One region of the Salinibacterium sp. genome, then DNA from elsewhere that is predicted to be linked to it. Evidence: predicted binding sites of a transcription regulator. Region 1 holds the regulator's gene; each other region holds the start of a gene.

Region 1 (5,309 bases):
CATTCGCCCGAGCATCTTCGTAGCCGCGCCCTACGGCTCCCTGGACGACGCACTTCCCGTGCTCGTCGGCACGCCGGTTGAGGCGATCGGAATTGATCTCGTCAAGGGTGACCTGCCCTCCGGCATTTCCACCGATAAGGTGCTCGTGGGAGGCGTGATCGACGGTCACAACATTTGGCGTGGTGACCTCGAGGCCGCACTGGCATCGCTAGATTCGTTGCGAGGACTCTCGCCGAACGTGGCGGTCTCCACGTCCACGAGCCTGTTCCACACTCCGCATGACGTCAACGATGAGCCTCTGCTTGCTGAGCAACTGACGAGCTGGCTGGCCTTCGCCGACCAGAAAGTGGGGCAGGTTGCCACCCTCGCGAAGGCACTGGTCGAGGGCAAAGGCGCCATCCAGGCCGAGCTGGATGCCGCATCCGCTGCTCTGAAGGATCGTCACCAGGCCGCGGGCGTGCGCGATGGTGCCGTGCGCACCCGTGCCGCGGGCCTGACGGACGCGGATTTTTCGCGCGGAGAATATGCGGCGCGACTTGCGGCCCAGGATGCCGCCCTCGGGTTGCCTTTCCTGCCCACCACGACGATCGGGTCGTTTCCGCAGACCGGCGACATCCGCAAGCGGCGCGCGGCGTTCGTCTCCGGTGCCATCTCGGAAGAAACGTATAAGCAGGCCATGCGTGACGAGATCACGCGGGTGGTACAACTCCAGGAGAAGATCGGCCTCGACGTGCTGGTGCACGGTGAGCCCGAGCGCAACGACATGGTGCAGTACTTCGCCGAGCACCTTGACGGCTTCGCGGTTACCCAGAATGGGTGGGTGCAGTCGTATGGGTCTCGCTGCACACGCCCCTCGATCCTGTGGGGCGACGTATCACGCCCGGCGCCGATCACTGTCGAATGGTCGACTTTTACACAGTCGTTGACCGGCAAGCCAGTCAAGGGGATGCTCACCGGGCCGGTCACCATTCTTGCCTGGTCGTTCGTGCGTGACGACCAGCCCCTTCGCGACACCGCGAACCAGGTTGCCCTCGCGCTGCGAGACGAGATTGGAGACCTGGAGAGCGCTGGCATCGGCATCATCCAGGTCGACGAGCCCGCGTTGCGCGAGCTGCTTCCCTTGAAGAAGAGGGATCACGATGATTACCTCGACTGGTCGGTCGGGTCTTTCCGCCTCGCCACAGCCGGAGTCGCCGACCGCACTCAGATCCACACTCACCTGTGTTACTCCGAGTTCGGTGTGGTCATCGACGCGATAAACAGGCTGGATGCCGACGTCACCTCGATCGAGGCGGCCCGATCCAAGATGGAGGTCGTCCCCGATATCAAGTCGAGTGGTTTTGGTCGGGGAATTGGTCCCGGCGTGTACGACATCCATTCCCCTCGCGTGCCCTCGGTCGATGAGGTGAGCGAGCTTATCGAAATCGCCATCGGGTCGATTCCGGAGCGCCAGATCTGGGTCAACCCCGATTGCGGGCTGAAGACACGCGGGTATGACGAGACTGTGGAATCGCTGACGAACATTCTCGCAGCGACCCGCGCCGCACGAGCGAAAGCTGGCGTGTAGCGCCACTGCCGCTCGACTGCACCTAACACACGGCAGTCAGTCGAGCGGCAGTCCGCAGGTCGTACGCACAAAGTCGTACAGGGCGCCGCGCAATTCGACCGACGACGCCAAGTAGAGGTGACCCGCGAAACCGTCAGAGGTCGTGACCGCAACGGGGAAGATGGTTCCTCGCTTATCCTCGGCGATCGCATGCGCGTCGCAACGGTTCGGCGCATACGCGAGGGTTACCGTCGAGGGCGCGTCTGTGCCGACGATCTCACGGTCGATAGCGCTTTCGGCGGCGTCAACGCCGTCAGGGCCCACGGGCGTGAGGAGGGTGGTGCTGGACGCGCTTTCGAGAGTTACTGAGCCACCAGCGCCCGTGGGCGTAAGCACGAGGTCTATTTCGGCGACCGGGCGCCCCGCCACAGTCGAGAGCCGGAGCACCGACGCGCTCCGAATATCGACGACCGATGCGACCGACACGGCGATACAGTCGTCTTCCCGGATGCCCGGAAGCCTCGTCAGCGTGTCGACGGGCTCGGCGACCGCAGTTCCCGCACGACCATTCGCCAACCGGTAGTCAAACTCCACTGTCGCCGCAGTCGGCGCCGCCGCGCAGTCCGCGCCCGGGAGCGGTACCGGAAGGGAAATCGTCGCGCCTGACGGGATAGTCGTTGATGCCCTGGGCCAGAGTGCTACCCCAACGAATTGGCTCGCGCGCAATTCAAGCCGGGTGACAGTGAGCACGCCATCCGTCTCATTGAGGAACGAGACCTCCAGTGTGCGTGCCTCAACATCCGTCCTGTTTTGGTAGACACTCAGCGAGATGCCCTTGGGAACCTCAGCAGACTCCGCAGCCGAGCATCCGGAAAGCAGGACCAGCGTGAGAAGGGCGGTCAAAACGCGGCGCATGATCCGAGCGTATCTCCGCCTACAGCGAGCGCAGCACCGTCACGACCTTGCCGAGTATCTGGGCATAGTCGCCCAGGATCGGCTCGAAGTTCGAATTGCGGGGCAGTAGCCAGGTGTGACCATCTCGCTGTCTGAATACCTTCACCGTGGCCTCGTCGTCAAGCATCGCCGCCACGATGTCTCCGTTCTCTGCAGTGTTCTGCTGCCGCACGACCACCCAATCTCCATCGCAGATCGCGGCGTCGATCATCGATTCGCCCACGACCTTAAGCATGAACAATTCGCCCTTGCCGGTGAGCTGGCGGGGAAGCGGGAATACCTCGTCGATGTGCTGTTCAGCGGTGATGGGGATTCCGGCGGCGATGCGACCGACCAGCGGAACCATCACTGCGTCTCCGATAGAGACCGTACTTTCTGGAGCCATATCGGCACCACCCTCGATGGCAGGGAGGTCTATCAACACCTCCATGGCACGCGGACGGTTGGGGTCACGGCGAAGATATCCACTGAGTTCAAGCTGGTTGAGCTGGTGGGTGACACTCGAGAGCGAGGAGAGGCCGACGGCGTCGCCGATCTCACGCATGCTCGGTGGGTAACCCCGGCCGGACACCGAGCGCTGGATGACATCCAGGATGGCGAGCTGCTTATCGCTCAGGCTCTTTCGGCGGCGTGTGCCGCCGGTGCGGATGTCACCAGTCATGGTCTCCCCATTTCTGTGCCGGTCGACGCAATGTCGGTGGCTCATTCGAAACTGTATCCATAGTGGGGTCCAAAAACAAACACCTGTTCTAGTGTGTCGCAGTCAATTCTGGAAAAATGTTCGAATATCTCCTTGATATTAGAGCTGTTCGAAGGTATGTTCGGAACAGATTTACTAGTCGAAGGGTCCCAGCAGGATTTTTCTCGTGGGTTCGAAAATTTGCTTCGAAAAATCAAACGCTTCGTATCCGGCGCTCCCGGCCGAGAGCCGGATACGAAATTGTGTAAGGAGAGCGTAATGAGCACGCCAATTGCCACGAACGCAGCATGGGCTCGCGCGGAATCCGTGCGCGGAGTGCGGGTGGGCGCGCCGCGCCTGCGGATGACGAAACGAGGTCGCTCCGTACTCAGCGCCCTTATCGCAGCGCCGCTTGTGGTCGGTGCGATGCTGATCGCGCTCAACGGGGGAGAGGCCTCGGCATCTCGAGATAGTTCCGACGTGGCTTTCCAGTACGTCACGGTTGCCTCCGGTGAGTCGCTGTGGCAGTTGGCCAGCGAACTTGCCCCGACTGCCGACCCGCGCGACGTCATCGACCAGATTATTCAGCTCAACGAGCTGGCATCCTCTGATGTGTTTGCGGGCCAGGAGCTGGCCATTCCGGTGCAGTACTCGCAGGACTGATTTTCCAAGAGAGCATCAACGGGAGCGGTGGCAGACACCCGTAGGCTTGGAGCGTGACAGGCCTCTTCGATCTTCCCATTCGCGATGACCTGCGTGGGCTTACCCCCTATGGCGCCCCGCAAGATCATGTGCCCGTACAACTGAATGTCAATGAAAACACTCATCCGATCCCGGAAGAAGTGGCGACGGACATCGTCAAGGCGCTGGCGCAGGCTGTAATGGGCGTGAATCGGTACCCCGATCGCGAGTTTTCCGAACTGAGGGATTCGCTCGCCCACTATCTCGGGCACGGACTTACCCGTGAGAACATCTGGGCCGCGAATGGTTCAAACGAAGTGTTGCAGCAAACCCTCCAGGCGTTCGGCGGCCCCGGGCGCAGTGTGCTTGGATTTCCGCCCACCTACTCGATGCATTCGATCATCGCCCATGGCACCGGAACCCGCTGGATCACGGCGGAGCGTGATTCCGACTATGAAATTTCGCCCGCGACGGTAGTGACGGCGATAGAGCGGGAGCAGCCCGACGTCGTGTTCCTGTGTTCGCCCAACAACCCCACGGGCACTCGACTCGAGCTCGAGACCATCGTCGCGGCCTATGACGCGACTCCGGGCATCCTGCTCATAGACGAGGCCTATGCCGAATTCGCGGAGGGAGACACAGTGCTCACCCTGCTCGAGGGCAGACCGAGACTCCTGGTGTCGCGCACCATGAGCAAGGCCTTCGCATTTGCGGGCGCCAGGCTGGGCTATCTCGCGGCAGACCCGGCCGTCACCGACGCCCTCAGGCTCGTTCGGTTGCCCTATCACCTGTCGGCGCTCACCCAGGCAGCGGGGGTCGCCGCTCTGTCCCATGCCCCCGAGATGCTCGCGATGGTGGACGACATCAAAGCCCAGCGCGATCGCATGATCGCCGTTCTGCCCGGTCTCGGCTACAGCCCCGTGCCGAGCGAGTCCAATTTCGTGCTGTTCGGTGGCGTCGCGGATCCGCACCTCACCTTCGAGGCACTGTTCGAGCAGGGCATTCTGATCCGGGATGTTGGCATTGCGCACCACCTGCGGGTCACAGCGGGCACCGAGCAGGAGACCGAGATATTCCTGGATGCGCTCTCAAGCCTGGTAGGTCACTCGCTGCAACCCACGTCTGGCACGATCGATAGGATCAGGGAATGACCGCACACCGCACGGCCAGCCTGAGCCGGTCGACCAGTGAGTCTAGTATCGAGCTGAGTATCGATCTTGACGGCACCGGCACCTCATCGATCGCTTCGAGCGTGCCGTTCTTCGACCACCTCCTGACCGCACTGTCGAAGCATTCACTGATTGACCTTGATGTCACCGCGACGGGTGACACTCACATCGACGTCCACCACACTGTCGAAGACATCGGCATCACTTTGGGCTCAGCACTCCGGCAGGCATTAGGTGATAAGTCCGGCATTTCGCGCTTTGGCGACGCGCTGGTGCCTCT
Region 2 (5,309 bases), on a different contig from region 1:
ATGAGCTGCGGATGGCTGCGCGACGGCATCGCCACGACGCCGACCGGGCGCTCGGCCCAGCCCCAGTCTGCGAGCACCCTGACGCACGCGGCCAGCATCGCGGGGGCGGCGGGCGCATCCACGGTTCCGGGCGCAAAGAGGGTTCTGAGTGACCCGCCCCAACCGAGGTCGGTCAGGCGGGCGAGGGCTCGGCCCTTCCGCATCCGCTCGGCCGGCGGGATGTTGCCCCGGGCGACAGATGATCCGGTCGGCCACTGCGCGCGCGGGTCGATCGGCACCCCGACGCGGTCGAGCGACGAGGTGGCCTGCGCCGTGGCATCCTGCGCCAGATCGCTTGAGAACCATGGGCCGGCGCAGTTGTCGCAGCGTCCGCACGGCGTCGCGGTGTCATCGTCGAGGGAACGCTGCAGAAAGGCCATGCGGCACCCGGATGCCCCGGCCGGCAGCGCCTCGTAGTCGAGCATGTGCTGCTGCTCGGCTTGACGCTCCGCGGCAATGTGCTCGTAGCGGTCGCGGTCGTACACCCACGCCCGCCCGGTAGACACCCAGCCGCCCCGCACCTTCTGGACCGCCCCGTCGACATCGAGCACCTTCAGCAGCAGTTCCAGCGGCGTGCGTCTGATGTTGACGCGCGCCTCCAGCGCCGGGGTGCTGAGCGGCTGGTCGCTGAGCTGGGCGAGCACGGCCTCGGCCCTCTCCTGGCTGGGCATGGATGCCGTAGCAAAGTAGTGCCAAATCGCCTCGTCTTCCGGGCCGGGCAGAAGCAGAACGTCAGCGTTCTCTGTCGCACGGCCGGCACGGCCCACCTGCTGGTAGTACGCGACCGGAGAGGATGGAGCGCCCAAATGCAGCACAAACCCGAGGTCGGGCTTGTCGAAACCCATGCCCAAGGCGGATGTTGCCACCAGCGCCTTGATCTCATTGCGCTTGAGTGCGTCCTCGGCCTGCTCGCGCTCGGCGGTGTCGGTCTGGCCGGTGTACGCGCGCACGTCGTGGCCGGCGTCGCGCAGCAGTCGGGCCGTATCTTCGGCGGCGCTCACGGTCAGCGTGTAGATGATGCCGCTGCCCGGCAGCTCGTCCAGGTGGGTCAGCAGCCAGGCGAGTCGCGCGGCGGCATCGGGCAGGCGCAGCACCCCGAGGCGCAGCGAGCGGCGGGCCAGCGGTCCGCGGATGGTGATGGCGCCGCCGAGTTGCGCCGCCACATCGCCCACCACACGCGAGTTGGCGGTCGCGGTCGTCGCCAGCACGGGCACCCCGGCGGGCAGTTCGGCGATCAGTTCGCGCAGGCGGCGGTAGTCGGGCCTGAAGTCGTGGCCCCAGTCGCTGATGCAGTGCGCCTCGTCGACCACGAGCAGCCCAGTCCGCCCCACCAGGGTGGGCAACTGCGTTTCGCGGAACGACGGATTGTTGAGACGCTCCGGGCTGACGAGCAGCACATCGACCGAGTCATCCTGCAGCCTTGACTGGATCTCGGCCCACTCATGCGGATTCGTCGAGTTGATGGCCACCGCGCGTACACCCGCTCTGGATGCCGCGGCGATCTGGTCGCGCATCAGGGCCAGCAGCGGCGACACGAGGATCGTCGGGCCGGCGCCGCGCTCACGCAGCAGCAGGGTCGCGACGAAGTAGACCGCCGACTTTCCCCATCCGGTGCGCTGCACGACGAGCGCTCGACTGGCGTCGTCGACCAGCGCGCTGATCGCCTCGAACTGGCCGTCGTGGAAGTCGGCATCCTCACGGCCGACCAGCGCCCGCAAAATCGTCAGGGCAGCGCTTCGGGTATCGGTCACAGGTCAAGTCTCCCGGTAACGACTGTCAGCATGCTCCCCACATGCCCGCGCCAGCGGCGATGGCAGCACTTTCGGCTGCCTCGATATCAGCCTGCAACAGCAGGTTTGGGGAGTACATTTCGACCTCGGCGGCGCCCTGCCTGAGCATCTCGAGGTTGATGTTGGTCGCGTCATCGCTATATATGAACAGCAACGACCGACCGTATTGGTCCAGCGGCTCAATATCGGGGATAACCCACACGTGAGTGCCCTCGGGGAGGAGAAGACGAAGCAGGTTCGTCGCCTCGTCGCCGTAGCACTCGAGGTTGTCGCCGATCTCGGGAGTATTGATGCCGAGCATCCGAACCTTGCGACCGTCATCGAGAAAAAGCGTGTCCCCGTCGTGCACGTACTCGATCGTCGCCTCAGTCGCCTGGCTCGGGATGCCACTGCCCACCGTCTCCGCGATCGGAGGGTCACCGGCCACGGGTGCCGTCACGGGCGCGGGATCCGCGGGCTGCGTCGTGCTCCCCGCTCCCCACCGCGAGGCAAGGTTCTGGCCCTGCTCGCTGAGCACGAAGTACGCCGCCAGCGCGACAGCAATCACGAGAAGCACCACCGCTGTGGCTCGAACACCTGGTCGTCGGGCGGTGGTAGGGCGACGATCTTCCATGAGAGGAGTGTGACACTTCTGCCCGCCGCGGGTGCCGCTCTCCCTTTACATAGGGATGTTCTCCACTTCCGCGAGTGGCCGTCTTCTCCTCCACAGGTCGCCTCAAAATGACTTATCCCAAGATGTGCTCAGAGCCATTGTCGAACCCCCATTCGAGGGTGAAACTGGATTCATGACCACCACCGGCGCCCCCTGTGCAGCCCCCGCTGTGCTCGCTAAGGCGCCAGTGCTTGCTGTGGCGCCGGTGACTGCTGTGACGCCAGTGCTTGCTGTGCCTGCTGTGCCTGCTGTGTTTGCTGCGACCCCAGCGCCAGCGCCAGCGCTTGCTGTGGCGCCGGTGCCGGCTCAGCTTGATGTGTCTGTTCTTGCCGCTGCGACACTGCCTGATTTGCGCAGTGCGGCTGGCATCTTCGCCACCACTGGCGCAACCATCGCGGCTGACATTGCCGCCGCCATCGCGGCCATAACCCGAGTGTCTGCCACCGCTGCCGATTACCGCGCGATGGATGACGCCACCCTGCTCGAACTCAACCGGCTGGCCAGCGTAGAGCGGCAACTTGTCGAATCCCATGCGCTCGTCATCGCGGGCGAGATTGCTTATCGATCCGCACCTGCTCTCGGCCACTCCGGACTCGCGCAGCGCAACGGCTACCGAACTCCTGAAGAACTGGTGCGCGTGTCGACTCGCTCGACCGCGCGCGACGCCTTTGCGGCCGTTCGCGTCGGGCTCCTGGCTCGGGATGCCCAGCTCGAGCCCGCGCCCACCCGGCCGTGGCTGGGCGCAGTCACGCGAGCGCTCACCGAAGGGTCCATGCCGATCGCGTCAGCCGACGCGATCCAGTCCGGGCTCGGCGAACCCACCGAATCGCTGCCGGATTCACTGCTGGCTGAGGCCACGGAGCAGCTCGTCATTGAGGCCGCCACGCTCGACCCCGACCGGCTCTTCCGTCGGGCGCGGCAACTGCGCGACGAACTTGACGAACTGGGCGTCGCTGACCGAGAGCAGGTACGCCGCGATCGGCGATCCCTGCGCTTCATTCGGCAGCCGGATGGGATGGGGCGGCTCACGTGGCTCCTCGACCCAGAGTCGGCTGCGGTCGCCGCCGAGCTCTACGACCGCGCGACCTCGCCACGCCGAGGGGGCCCGCGCTTCCAGGGCGAGGACGAGACCACGGCGGAGCGCATCCTCGGTGACGCGCGCACTACCGCTCAGCTCGCATCTGATGTGTTTCTAGAGCTACTTTGCCAGGGCTCCGCCGGCGACGACACCCAGTTGCTCGGCTCGGGCGCGCCCTCAGTGCGAGTACTCGTGACGGCGGCCGCGCTTCGATCAGGTATCGGCCACGGCTGGCTCGAGGGCCAGTCCGATCCGGTGTCGATGGAGACCGTGCAGCGCCTCGGGTGCGCCGGGATTGTGATGCCGCTGCTCTTCGATTCGGGCCAGCCGCTCGATGTCGGCCGCAGCGAGCGCCTTTTCACCTATCGACAGCGCATCACACTTGCGGCCCGGGATGGCGGGTGCCGCATTGCCGGGTGCGACAGGCCTCCATCGTGGACGGAAGCCCACCACGTCAAACACTGGGTTCGGGATGGCGGTGCTACAGACGTTGCTGACGGCATCCTGCTCTGCAGACACCACCACCAGATGCTTCACAACAATCACTGGGAAATTCGGCGGCGCGGGGCCCAATACTGGCTCGTACCGCCGCCGGATATTGACCCCGACCAGACACCGATATTCATGCCAGCCAAGAGCGGCGTCATGCGCGACCTTGAACGAGAACGCGCAAGTTGAGGGATTGCGGGCTCGGGAGAGTGCGGTGTCGTACGGTGCAGCAGTGCACGGCGCATCCCGATACAGCGCAGCCCGCTACGACGCAGCCCGCTACGACGCACTGCTGTAAGGTGTTCCCGGTAAAGCGCACCCCGGTAAGGCGCAGCCCCGGTGCGGTGCACCCCGGTGCGGTGCACCCCCCTGTCGTGCAACACCCTGCAGCCTCGTGGCGCCGCCCTGGCTCGGCCGGGCCGCTCCGATGCAAGGATTGACGAATGACCGAGCCCGTGAACCCGCCGCATCCGAAACTCGACGAACTGATCGCCGTGCTGGAGCAACTGCGAGCCCCCGGCGGTTGCGCCTGGGATCGCGAGCAAACCCATGAGTCCCTGGTGCAGTACCTGATCGAGGAGACGTGGGAGCTGGTCGACGCGATCGAGACCGGTGACCGCGCCGAGCTCATTGAAGAGCTCGGCGATGTGTTGTACCAGGTGGTGTTTCACTCTGACATCGCAGCGGAGGCGGGGGAGTTCACCCTTGAGGATGTCGCCGCCCACATGACGGCGAAGATGATCGGGCGGCATCCACACGTCTTCGGTGACGCGGTCGCCGAGACGGCGGACGACGTGATGGCCGTCTGGGATGACCTCAAGAAGACCGAGAAACCGCACCGCACCAGCGTGCTGGACGGCATTCCGCAGAGGATGCCCGCGCTCGCGCTCGCGGACAAACTACTCGGACGCGCCCACAAAGTCGGCCTCATCGACGCCAACCTGCCCGGGGCCGTCAACGTCACCGATGAAGACGAACTGGGTCCGCTGTTGCTCGCCATCGTGGCATCGGCGAAGGCAAACGGCCTCGACTCAGAGCGCGCACTTCGCTCAGCGCTACGAGGCCTGCAGCAGGAGATCCGAGAGTACGAGATCGAGACGGTAGCAGACGCCGGACTGATCGGCATGGCGGAGTAGCCCGGCCGCCACCACCACGACGAGTATCGGCACCAGCAGCCAGCAGCCAGCAGCCAGCAGCCAGCAGCCAGCACCACCAACCGCCTGCGCTGTGCCCGGTGTGAAGGACGGTGCGAAGGGCGGGC
Region 3 (5,309 bases), on a different contig from region 1:
AACAATGCAGTGACAACTGATTTTGCAGTGACATTTGATTTTGCAGTGTCATCTGATTTTGCAGCAGCGTTCCGCACTGCCCCACGGCCCGCTGTAACGCACAGCTCCATCGTCGACCTCGCCACCATCTCCGCCGCCTGACCAGCTGGCTCAGTCCGCCGCCCGAATGGGCGAGATGCTATCGAAGCCCAACCGGCCCTCCTGACAGGGCGCTGGTCTCCCATCCCGGTATTCTCGCGTCTTCCGCGACCCGGGTCCCCGCCGCCGCGAGCGGCTCCGCCGTGTCACAACAGGCGTCGTCGTCTTCTCTCGTCGAACACCGTCGACTGCCCAGGCACCGCACCAGCAAGGATCATTATGAACGCCACACTGACCAGCACCACCGGTCTGCATGAACACCCCCCTTCCGTCCGCTACGAACCGCGCACAGTCGGAGTTTTTGACCGAGTCGCATTGCACGTGGGTATCGCCCTCATCAAATGGGGCCGTCGCCCGCGGCGAATCATGTCTCGGGAGCAATCCAGCCGCGAATTTCGCACACGAGTCGAGCAAGAGGAACGCGAACGAGCAGCCGAACGTCGGCTGCGACTCAACGGGCCGCTGCGATGAGTGCGGTGTCCGTGGTGAGCGCACCGGGCGGAGTCACACCCGCCCGGTGCCTCGGCCCACCGCCTCGCTTCTAGGCCAGCGCACGCAGTCGTGGCGCGAGATCGCGCTCGAAAAGGTCCAGGAAACGCCGTTGATCCTGACCCGGGGCGTGGAATACGAGGTGATTCATTCCGTATCCGACATAGCTCGCGATCTGCTCGACTACCGCATCCGGATCATTGCCAACAATCCACCGTGATGCGATCTTCTCGATCGGGAGCGCATCAGCCGCCCTCTCCATCTCGATCGGGTCCGTGATGTCGTGCTTCTGCTCTTTCGACAGGGCCAACGGTGCCCAGAAGCGCGTGTTTTCGAGCGCCAGTTCGGCATCGGTGTCATACGAGAGCTTGATTTCGATCATCCGGTCGATGTCAGTGAAGTCCCGGCCGACCTTCTCCGCGCCCTTCTTCACAGCAGGGATCAGTTGCTCCGTGTAGAGCTCCACGCCCTTACCGGAGGTGCAGATGAAACCGTCCCCCGCCCGGCCCGCGTAGCGCGCCACCACCGGGCCGCCCGCTGCCACATATACCGGAATCGGAATGTCTGGCCTGTCGTAGATGGATGCGTCGTGGGTCGAGTAAAACTCCCCCTCGAAGTTCACGCGATCCTCACTCCACAACTGGCGCATCAGCTCGATGGATTCCCGCAGTCGCGCGAATCGCTCCTTAAACTCAGGCCAGGTCTGCTCGCCCGCTCCGCGGAAGCCCGTCGCGACCTCGTTGAGGGCTTCGCCGGTGCCGACCCCGAGCATGATGCGGCCCGGGTAGAGGCATCCCATTGTCGCAAAAGCCTGCGCGAGAACCGCGGGGTTATAGCGAAAGGTCGGGGTCATGACGCTCGTGCCGATCGAGATGGTGCTCGTGCGCTCCCCCACCGCGGCCATCCAGCTGAGGGAGAACGGAGCATGCCCGCCCTCGTGCCGCCAAGGCTGGAAATGGTCACTGACCGCCACGCTTTCCATGCCGTGTTGCTCGGCGGCTACCGCAATTTCTACCAGCTCACGCGGGTCGAACTGCTCAGCCGATGCCTTGTATCCGAGTTTGAGGGTCACGCCTCTATTCTGCGCTGGATCGGGGGTGGGCGGTACCTGTAAGTCGGTCCTACCGTTTAGGTCCCCTGCTTGCCGCTTCCCCCGCGGCCTCTGGCGCGCCCTGCCCTCCGCCGCGCCCTCCTTTCTGGCGCGCCCTGCCCTCCGCCGCGTCCTGCTTTCTGGCGCGCCCTGCTCTCCGCCGCGCCCTCCTCTCCGCCGGAAATCTGTGGAAAGAGGTTTTGCACATTTTCGTATTTATATTCGAATGTCTGAGACAATTGAACCATGCCCGACTTCGCCTCCCTCCTCACCGAACTTGCCTCAGTGGCATCCCGGTGTGCGAGCGCGGCGCGGGCGGGCGCGGGCGAATCTGTCGACGAAACTCTGCTCGATCACCTCCGGAATATTGCCGCATCAGTCCGCCTGCTCGACATTGCAGCCTCCACCGTCGCCGCAGAGATTGACCATCGTTCTCGCCGAGAACTGGGATACAGCGGGCTCGCGCAACGGCAGGGTGCACGCACCCCGGCAGTATTGGTGCAGTCGATTACGGGCGCGAGTGGGGCTACCGCGCGCCGGCTCATTCGAGTCGGTGCGATGGTCTCCGAGATTGCCACGCGCGATGAGCAGCCGACGTTCTGTATCACAGAGCCCTGGCTCGAGGTCGCCGTTCGGGCGGTGGCAGCAGGGGTGATCTCCAGCGAAGCGCTTGAGGCGATTCGGTGCGGGCTCGGCGCTCCCAGCGGTGACGTGTCCGCGCCGGCGGAGGGTGATGTGACGGTTCAGGCCCTATCGGTCGCCGTAGGACTGCTTACCGCCATAGCCAACGACGTAACACTCGACCAGCTCGCCGCCTGCGCCCGCGAGAGTCGCGACCAATTGGATTCCGATGGGGTTAGTGCCCGGGAAGAGGAGCGTCGAGGCCGCCGGTACCTGCGCCTATTTCCCCAGAGCGATGGGATGACGAAGATCGTCGGCCTGCTCGATCCCGAGTCTGCTGCGGTGGTGTGCGCTGCGGTCGACGTGGCAACGTCGCCTCGGCGGGGTGGCCCCCGGTTCGTCGATCCGAAAGACGTCGCTCGGGCCGAACAGATCGTCAACGATCCCCGGTCTACCGAGCAGCTGGCGCTGGATGCCCTCGTTGAGCTGGTCGATGTCGCCGTCAGGTCTCGTAACGGCGGCGTGCTCGGAGCTCGCCGAGCAGACGTGCGCGTTCTGGTCACCCAGCGCGACCTCGCGGCCCACACCGGAGTGGGATTCATCGAAGGCCAGAAGGCCACGATCTCCATCGCGAGCGTCGAACGCCTTGCCTGCGACGGTGGGCTTCAGCCGATCCTGTTCGACGACGACGGGCAGAGTCTGAACCTCGGCCGTTCACAACGGCGGCACAACACCCGTCAGCGGGCGGTGATTTCGGCTCGGGATGGCGGGTGCATCGAACCCGGGTGCGACCGGCCGCCCAGCTGGACCGAAGTTCACCACATCGACGAATTCAGCAAGGGTGGCAACACAGACGTGGCAGACGGAGTGTGCCTGTGCCGGTATCACCACATGCTCGTTCATAACAACGGTTGGAAGATCGACCGTAAGAATGGGCGCTACTGGCTGGTGCCGCCACCCGACATAGATCCGCAGCAACGACCGCGCCAGCTACACACCGCAAGCCCTGCGATGCGACGGCTGCTCGTCAGCGCCTAGGTGCCGGCGACGACGTGAATTCCGGCGCGGATAACGTCTCGCCTGCGGGACACGTGAGCAGCGAACCGGCAGCAGTTTACGGCGACTGCAGATACTTCGACACGGCCAATGGCACGTATGGCGCGACATCCCCACCCAGCGACGCGACCTGTCGCACAAGAGAACTGGAGACATGAGCATGAGCCGGATCAGGCAGCATGAACACCGTTTCGACCCCGGCCAGGTCGCGGTTCACGATTGCCATGGGGGTTTCGTACGCAACATCCACCTGGGAGCGGATTCCCTTGACGATCACAGCGGCGCCGACCTCCGTGCAGTAGTCGACCAGGAGGCCGACGCTCCAGCTCGTCACCCGAATGTCGCCAGTGAAACCGGCCTCGCGAATAGCCTGCTCGATCAGCGTCACCCGCTGGGCTATCGGAAGCAGCGCGGTCTTGCCTGGATTGTGAACCACCAGCACATGAAGTTCGTCGAACAGACCCGCCGCACGTTCAATGACGTCGAGGTGCCCGAGGGTGACAGGGTCAAAAGACCCAGGAACAACGGCGATCCTGTGCATAACCTCACCCTACCCAACCCACGTTACGGTTTCGTTACCGCAGTCACCCGGCTGGGGCGCAGAGCCCGGAGCCACAGGGCGGGCGGGCGACATGACGCATCAGTTCTTTGCCAGAAACGCTTCCGATGTCTCATCGAGTCTGCGGTCGAGAGCCTCGCGCAGTGCCGGGTGTGCCGCCAGCGTGGGGTCGGCGGCGAGCACCTCGGCGGCTCGCTCCCGCGCGTCGGCAATGAGAGCGCCATCCTTCGCCACCCGCACCAGGCGCAAGCTCGACCGACCACCAGACTGGGTGGTTCCCAACACATCGCCCTCCTGTCGCAGCTCCAGGTCTTTATTGGCCAGCTCGAATCCATCGAGGGTGGATGCCACGGCCTCCACCCGCTCACGAGCAAGAGTCTCCTGCTCGGCTCCGGTCACAAAAAGCGCGAGCCCCGGTACCTCACCGCGTCCAACCCGACCGCGCAGCTGATGCAGCTGGGACACCCCGAACCGGTCGGCATCGAGCACCACCATCGTGGATGCGTTCGGCACATCCACGCCCACCTCGATCACCGTCGTCGCCACAAGCACATCGATCCGCCCCTCGGCGAACGAGCGCATGATCTCGTCTTTGTCGTCACCCGACATCCGGCCGTGAAGAGCTTCGATACGTTTGCCGGCCAGTACCGGATTGGCGCGAAGGGATGCCAGAACGTCCGTCACCGTGGCAGTGGGACGGGGGGCAGCGGCGTCCGCAGCCTGGGCATCCGGAACCGGAAGATCAGATTGCTCACCGGGACTCGTATCGATCGCCGGGCACACGACGAACGCCTGGTGGCCCTTGGCCAACTCTTCCGCGACCCTGGACCAGACCCGGGACACCCATCCCGGATGCTCGGCCAGCGGAACCACGAAACTCTCGATGGGCGAACGGCCGGCGGGCAACTCGGCGATGGAGGAGATGTCGAGGTCACCGAACACCGTCATGGCGACGGTACGAGGAATGGGAGTGGCGGTCAGCACGAGCACGTGCGGAGGTTGCCGGCCCTTCAGTCGCAACGCCTCGCGCTGCTCCACGCCGAAACGGTGCTGCTCATCGACGACGACGAGCCCGAGGTCGAAAAACTCGACCTTGTCACCGAGCAGCGCGTGCGTTCCGATGACGATGCGCGCCGAGCCAGACACGGCCGCAAGCAGCGCCTTCCGGCGTTCGGCCACCGGAAGTTGACCCGTCAACAGGGTTGGTCGCAGGCGCGCGGCGAGGTCAGGGCCGAGCGTCTTCACTATCGACCGAAGATGCTGGTGGGCGAGCACCTCGGTGGGGGCCAACAGGGCAGACTGGCCACCCGACTCTGCCACGGCGAGCATCGCCCGGAGCGCGACAAGAGTCTTGCC

Evidence for each region. Region 1 encodes LexA, which represses DNA repair genes until DNA is damaged. Its sites were predicted from a motif close to TCGAACANNTGTTCGA; they were not measured.
Region 2: the regulator LexA is predicted to act here: its motif matches at 2,583-2,598, upstream of RMN95_RS01360 (DUF222 domain-containing protein).
Region 3: the regulator LexA is predicted to act here: its motif matches at 1,928-1,943, upstream of RMN95_RS13510 (DUF222 domain-containing protein).

Annotation. Positions count from the first base shown of each region.
Region 1 is NZ_JANLVV010000298.1:32,390-37,698, forward strand. Features, by position in the region: gene metE (5-methyltetrahydropteroyltriglutamate--homocysteine S-methyltransferase) at 1-1,567, shown strand, start outside; gene RMN95_RS13065 (hypothetical protein) at 1,604-2,461, opposite strand; gene lexA (transcriptional repressor LexA) at 2,481-3,161, opposite strand; gene RMN95_RS13075 (LysM peptidoglycan-binding domain-containing protein) at 3,459-3,842, shown strand; gene RMN95_RS13080 (histidinol-phosphate transaminase) at 3,896-5,011, shown strand; gene hisB (imidazoleglycerol-phosphate dehydratase HisB) at 5,008-5,309, shown strand, end outside.
Region 2 is NZ_JANLVV010000022.1:1,891-7,199, forward strand. Features, by position in the region: gene RMN95_RS01350 (RecQ family ATP-dependent DNA helicase) at 1-1,790, opposite strand, end outside; gene RMN95_RS01355 (thermonuclease family protein) at 1,816-2,442, opposite strand; gene RMN95_RS01360 (DUF222 domain-containing protein) at 2,615-4,237, shown strand; gene RMN95_RS01365 (MazG family protein) at 4,492-5,184, shown strand.
Region 3 is NZ_JANLVV010000311.1:669-5,977, forward strand. Features, by position in the region: gene RMN95_RS13500 (hypothetical protein) at 1-141, shown strand, start outside; gene fgd (glucose-6-phosphate dehydrogenase (coenzyme-F420)) at 680-1,699, opposite strand; gene RMN95_RS13510 (DUF222 domain-containing protein) at 1,964-3,376, shown strand; gene coaD (pantetheine-phosphate adenylyltransferase) at 3,453-3,935, opposite strand; partial or broken gene RMN95_RS13520 (ATP-dependent DNA helicase RecG) at 4,035-5,309, opposite strand, start outside.